2 linked regions of the Roseimaritima multifibrata genome follow. The main gene of each other region encodes a partner of the protein of the gene in region 2 in a complex. Links are inferred from orthologs where the notes say so. Each region holds a gene or a part of one and is shown on either strand. Other genes may lie near its edges.

Region 1 (3,934 bases), 2.1 Mb from region 2 along the record:
GCTAAGAAAGCGCGCGCTAAAACCCGTCCGGCAAATTCATTCTGTTTTCGATGCGATTGCCGGACGGCTGGCGCCGTTCCGCTAAGAAAGTCGATGGCATTGGGCGCGAACCGCATGGCCGCAGCTTGTATCCTTCATGCCTCGCTAATAACTTCGCACCGCCGTACAGTCCTCGGCTAACACGCTGCTTTTGCGTGTTAGCCTTGAGACGGGCTTCGCTCTCTAGAAGGAAGCGTAACGGTCTTGCAGGGAAAGGACGTCCATTTCGCCTTCTCGCAGGGCCTGCATGGCGTTTACCGCGGCGTCCGCTGCCGCCAGCGTGGTGATGCATGGAACGCCATACTGGACTCCAGCGGCTCGGATCTTTCCTTCGTCCGTTCGTGCCCCTTTGCCGCTTGGCGTGTTCAAAATCAACTGAACATCGCCATTCTTCAGGTAGTCGATCAGATTCGGGTTCCCTTCGGCGATCTTTTTAACACGGCGAACTTCGACCCCCGCATCTTTCAGACGCGCCGCAGTGCCGGCGGTTGCCAACAGCTTGAACCCCAACTGGGTCAGACGCGTTCCCAAGTCGACCACCGAATCTTTATGAGCGGCGGCCAGGCTGATGAAGATGTTCCCCGATTCTGGCAAGACCGACCCGGCCGCGACTTGGCTTTTCGCGAAAGCGATCGAGAACTTTTCGCTGACGCCCATGACCTCGCCGGTGCTCCGCATTTCGGGGCCCAGGACGATGTCGACTCCGGCAAATTTCCGAAACGGGAAAACGGCTTCTTTGATCGCCACGTGCCGAGGAATCGGTTCTTCCGTAATCCCCAATTCTTTTAGCGTTGCGCCGTTCATCACTTTAGTCGCCAACCCGGCAACCGCGACTCCGGTTGCCTTTGCAACAAACGGTACGGTTCGACTGGCCCGTGGATTGACTTCCAGGATATAGACAACCGGCTTTCCATCCTCTTGCTTCACAGCAAACTGGATGTTCATCAGCCCGATCACTTTCAGCTTCATCGCCAACTGCTTGGTCGACGTGCGAATTTCTTCCAAGACCGTCTGAGGCAGATTGAATGGCGGGATCGCACAAGCCGAGTCACCGGAGTGAACTCCGGCCGCTTCGATATGTTCCATGATTCCCATGACCACACAATCGGTTCCATCGGCGATGGCATCGACGTCGACTTCGGTCGCATCTTCCAGGAAGCGATCGATCAAGACCGGCTGCCCTTCGGCAACGACAAAGGCTTCGGCGACAAACCGATCAAACTGAGCCTTGTCGTAACAGATTTCCATCGCCCGTCCTCCCAAGACAAAACTTGGGCGGACCAGAGCGGGATAACCGATCACGGCCAGCTCGCGTCGAGCTTCTTCCATCGTTCGGGCAATCCCGGATGGCGGTTGCTTCAGCCCCAATTCGTTGATCAGGCGTTGGAACAGTTCGCGGTCCTCGGCCGCTTCAATCGTATCGACCGAAGTCCCGATCAGCGGGGCCCCCGCATCGACCAGACCGCGAGCCAAGTTCAGCGGCGTTTGCCCACCAAACTGAGCGATCACCCCTTGAGGATTGATCGCATCCTGAATGTTCAGCACGTCTTCGATCGTCAACGGTTCGAAGAACAGCATGTCACTTGTGTCGTAATCCGTACTGACCGTTTCGGGATTGCTGTTGACCATCACGCTTTCACAGCCGGTTTCGCGAAGGGCAAAACTGGCGTGGCAGCAGCAGTAATCAAATTCAATCCCTTGCCCGATCCGGTTGGGACCACCACCCAGAATCATCACCCGTGGCTTCCCTGACGGAGCCGGCAATTCGTCTTCGGTTTCGTAGGTGCTGTAGTAATAAGGCGTGTAGGCTTCGAATTCGGCGGCACAGGTATCGACGCTCTTATAGACCGGCGTCACCCCTTGATCCTTGCGGTACTGCCGAACCTGCATTTCGGTTTTTTCGAACAGGTGGGCAAGCTGCCGATCGGAGAACCCGGTCCGCTTGGTTTCTCGCATTTGTTCCGGCGAGACTTCCTCGAGGGATCCGATTTTTCTCAGCTCTTCTTCATGCTCGACGATTTGCGATAGTTGATCGAGGAACCAAGGATCGACGTGGGTGATTTCGTGGATTTCATGGTTACTCATCCCCGACTTCATCGCGTAACGGATGTAGAAGATTCGCCCGTCACCAGGTACCGACAGACGAGCTCGAATTTCTTCGGCGTCGGGCTGTGCTTCGGTTCCCCACAGATCCTTGCCGTCGCAGCCGAGTCCAAAGGCACCGACTTCCAGACCACGCAGCGCCTTCTGCAGGGACTCTTTAAAGGAGCGTCCGATCGCCATCGTTTCGCCGACACTTTTCATCTGCGTCGTCAGCGTCGCATCGGCTTCGGGAAATTTCTCAAAAGCGAAGCGAGGAATCTTCGTGACGACGTAATCGATCGAAGGTTCAAAACAAGCTTGCGTTTTCTGGGTGATATCGTTGGGCAGTTCCCACAGGCGGTAACCGACGGCCAATTTGGCGGCGATCTTGGCGATGGGAAATCCGGTCGCTTTACTGGCTAGTGCCGACGAGCGTGAGACTCGAGGATTCATTTCGATCACGATCATCCGACCGGTATCGGGATGGACCGCAAACTGGATATTGGATCCTCCTGTTTCGACTCCGATTTCACGGATAACCGCCAGCGAAGCATCACGCATCCGCTGGTATTCTTTGTCCGTTAAGGTCTGAGCCGGTGCGACGGTGATGGAATCCCCCGTGTGCACGCCCATCGCGTCGAAGTTTTCGATGCAGCAGATGATGACAACATTGTCATCAACATCTCGCATCACTTCCATCTCGTATTCTTTCCAGCCGATAATCGATTCTTCGACCAAGACTTCGGTGACCGGGCTTTGATCCAGTCCGTTTTGCACGAGCGCGTCAAAATCGCCCCGATTGTAGGCGATCGCCGAACCGCTTCCGCCCATCGTAAAACTGGGGCGGACAACGCAAGGGAGGCCGATTTCATCCAGTATTTTGCGAGCTTCTTCAAGATTATGAACCGTCGCCCCGGTGCAGACATCCAGCCCGATTTTTTCCATCGCCTTTTTGAACTGGTCGCGTTCTTCGGCTTTGGCAATCACCGCAGCGTTGGCACCGATCATCTCGACGCCGTATTTCTCAAGGACGCCATTTGCCTCAAGTTCCATTGCCGCGTTCAACCCCGTCTGCCCGCCAAGGGTAGGCAGCAGAGCATCGGGACGCTCTTTCGCGATAACCTTTTCGATCATCTGCCAAGTTAATGGCTCGATATAGGTTGCGTCGGCCATATTCGGATCGGTCATGATCGTGGCCGGGTTGCTGTTGACCAAAACGACTTCGTACCCCTCTTCCCGCAGAGCCTTACAGGCTTGGGTTCCGGAATAATCGAATTCGCAGGCTTGGCCAATAACAATCGGTCCGCTTCCGATCAGCAGAATCTTCTTGATATCGTCTCGACGGGGCACGGCTTATTCTTTTTTCTTCAACGGCTCAGGAGCAGTTCCTTCTCCACAGCGGAGAAGACCAAAACGCCGCAAGACTAGCAGAAAACCGATTCTTGTCGAAGGAGTCAGACCAACAACGGAAGCGAGTTTTGCTTGCAAAGTACCCTGAAACCATGGTAAAATGGACGTTTGATAGGCTTTATTCCCACCTAGGTTTTTCTTTCCGGAGCTTCCCAGCTCCCTTCGAAAAGCCTCGCAAGCGGCTCCGCAGAGGGACTTCGCCCTTAAAAACGGGGCCTCGTAACAAGCATAATCCTTATCCTAACGAGACAGATCGTGGTTTTGCGGACTCGATCCTGAGTACAGAGCAGCTTGTCAACCGTTCTAACTACATAATGCAAGTCGCATTTCTCTTCTTTTCCGTTTAGTCGAAGGATAGGTCGTATGTTTCGACCGTTGATAATCTCCAGTCTGCTATTGCTGA
Region 2 (2,950 bases):
TTCTACGAGCCGCGAAAGTTCACGGGCAGATGCTGGAACTGTACAGCGGTGAACCCGCGATCATCTAGCGAAAATTTCATTGCCAGCCCTTCGTCGAGTAATTAGAGTCGAAGAGTTGCCCGCTTCTCACTGCCTGGAGCCTCACTAGCCGTGCTGTACACCATTCTCTGGCTGGTCTTTATTCTTACGACCATCCTCGCCGTACCGATTGCCTTGGTTGTCGACAAGCAACGAGCTAAAAAAGCCCAGCGCGATGCTGCCATGGCAGCCGGCGAAGACCCCCTCTCTGACGACGAAGCCGTGCTCGAAGAAGGCGAAGTTGAAGAGGGCGAGGTCGAAATCGCAGAAGAGATGGATGCTTCGCTGGAAGAAGTAGAAGAAGCCGATTCCTTTGGCGATGGCGAGGCATTCGCCGATGATGCGTTCGGCGACGGCGAGCCCTTTGGCGATGCCGATGCGTTTGACGACGCCTTTCCCAAAGACCAATAACCCCGCCTAAACCAATAGCCCCGTCTAAACCGGGCTAAATCGACAAGCGGCCGCACTCCGGTTTGCTCTCGATCGGTCAACGACGAAGGGCAGGGGAATGCTTGATTGCCTCTAGAGTCAGGCAAACGGATGAAAAACCGTGCAAATACCTGCACAGGTACCGGGAATGCCTCGTTTTTGTCGACCGATGGCGTGTTTGAGATACCTGCGGTCCTTGTCGAAACATCACTTTCGGTCTAGCCTATTTTTACATGTGGCAAAGCGTTTCCGCACAGCCGGAACCATCCTTTCACCGCGACATTTAACAGGCCGACTGAACCGTGCACGCTCAAAACGATCTCAACGGAGCTCCTCTCGCCAAACTGGCCCTTGAAGACGGATCCATTTACTCCGGCAAAGCAACTGGAGCATTAGGTGAAGTCACTGGCGAGGTTGTGTTCAACACCGCCATGACCGGTTACCAGGAAATCCTGACAGACCCCAGTTACTGTGGGCAAATTGTCACGATGACCTACCCTGAAATTGGAAATTACGGGGTCAACGAAGCCGATGTTGAACATCGGAAACCCGCCCTTTCCGGTTTTGTTGTGCGCGAAAGCAGCCGCATCGACAGTAACTTCCGCAGCGAGGGCGGGCTGTCGGACTACCTGCGAAAACACAACGTCGTCGCGATCGCCGGTGTCGACACCCGAGCCTTGGTCCGTCGCATCCGAGAAACCGGAGCGATGCGAGGCGTCCTCTCCACAACCGATCTGGACGATGCCAGCTTGGTCGCCAAGGCAAAGGCCAGCCTAGGGTTGGTCGGACGAGACCTGGTCCGCGAAGTCATGCCGGCTCAGCAATCGAAATGGGAACACGGCCTGGATGAATGGACTCAGGTTGGAGCCTCCGCAGCCGCGGGCAATCAACCTCACGTCGTCTGCCTCGATTTTGGCATGAAGTGGAATATTCCACGACATTTCCACGCTCGCGGCAACCGCGTCACAATCCTCCCCGGCACAACCAGCACCGAGGAAATTCTCGCAACTCAACCGGATGGCGTCTTCCTTTCCAATGGACCGGGTGACCCCGAACCGCTTGAATACGCACACAAAACGATCAGCGAACTGCTTCCGCAAGTTCCCGTATTCGGAATTTGCCTGGGACACCAATTGCTGGCCCTGGCCTGTGGTGCCAAAACTTTCAAATTGAAGTTCGGACACCGTGGAGTCAACCAGCCGGTTCAAGACCTGGAGACCAGCAAAGTCGAAATCACGACTCAAAACCATGGTTTTGCCGTCGACGAAGACTCCCTTCCCAGCTGCCTCGAAATCACTCACCGAAACCTAAACGACAACACCATCGCAGGTTTGCGTCACAAGGAATCGGGAGCGTTCAGCGTCCAGTACCACCCGGAAGCCGCCTCGGGACCTCACGATAGCCATTACTTGTTTGAAAAATTCCAAGCAATGCTCGCCGGTGCAGTGAAGGGTTGATTGGAGGTGGGCAGTGGAAGCGGGAGTGAAGGAGGTGGGAGTGAAGGAGGTGGGAGTGAAGGAGGTGGGAGTGAAGGAGGTGGGAGTGAAGGAGACTCTTCGCTTGCCGTAGGCTGTCGCTTTGGGCCTCAGCCTGGATTGGCAGGATGGCCTTTGATTAACAATCCCCCCTCGCTTTTTTTGATTTCCGGGTCAGGCCTCGTCTAACGATGCCGCCGGGAACGACCCGGACAGTGCGTGCATATCACGAACTGTTGATGCGGTCGTCTCTAAAACGAATGGCTTGGATGCCTCATCAGCCATTCTGACTTCTAGGGCGGACAGCTCAGATAGTCCCATAGCCCAAATTGCTCCGTGGGCTTGGCTGCGCCCCGACATCCAGGCTGAGGTTCCGTGAACCGTGCTGAAAACAGCTTGAGAGCCAGTCGTTTGGCGATAGCCCGCGATCTTTTATGCGTTTACGGGAAACCGCGGACCAGCGTCCGGAGGGCAAATAAACGCTCCCAGCCCACGCCGAATCGGCGGACAAATAGCTGCAAGCTCACTCCAATAATCCACCGGGCTCGTTCGCATGGATGTACCTCGACAACCGGGCTGAGGTTCCGCTAGTCGCCTTGCAAAACATTGGAAAACCGGCCATTTGTGTGATCGACAACGGTTCTGCCTGCGGTTCCAGGAGGCCGCGGATAAGCGAATCGGGTAGCTCGGCCGGCATCGTATCGCTCCGGAACAACGGCCACCCAGACAGCGAAAAATTGCCACCGAACCATTGCACCGGAAAAACCAATCCAACCAAAAGAGGGATTGCACAGAAATCCGACCTGTGCTTTTCTGGAACCTAAGTGACTTGAAGCAACCTAAACAGGCATTCTAACGAATGCTAGGGAAACCTAGGCTCCCCTGAAAGCCTTTCCGAGGCGTCTGTTTAGGAGGAAAGATACCAGTCCCTTGCTTCATTGGTCTCCACATCGATTCTTTTCTTTATA

Evidence for each region. The genes of interacting proteins can lie anywhere in the genome.
Region 1: the proteins of carA (region 2) and carB are in contact, whole or in part, in a solved structure (PDB 1KEE), measured with the Escherichia coli proteins. The link is inferred for Roseimaritima multifibrata from one-to-one orthologs.

What each region holds. Positions count from the first base shown.
Region 1 is NZ_CP036262.1:2,214,750-2,218,683, reverse strand. The notes cover bases 23-3,839. They hold carB (carbamoyl-phosphate synthase large subunit), read right to left. Parts: upstream 3,472-3,839; coding sequence 223-3,471; downstream 23-222. Outside these bases: FF011L_RS08125 (DUF1549 domain-containing protein), read left to right, coding at 3,895-3,934. UniProt on the Escherichia coli protein: Large subunit of the glutamine-dependent carbamoyl phosphate synthetase (CPSase).
Region 2 is NZ_CP036262.1:81,600-84,549, reverse strand. What follows is about bases 54-2,886. They hold carA (glutamine-hydrolyzing carbamoyl-phosphate synthase small subunit), read left to right. Parts: upstream 54-809; coding sequence 810-1,964; downstream 1,965-2,886. Other genes in these bases: FF011L_RS00400 (hypothetical protein), read left to right, coding at 151-489; FF011L_RS00405 (hypothetical protein), read left to right, coding at 54-68. Outside these bases: more of FF011L_RS00405, read left to right, coding at 1-53. UniProt on the Escherichia coli protein: Small subunit of the glutamine-dependent carbamoyl phosphate synthetase (CPSase).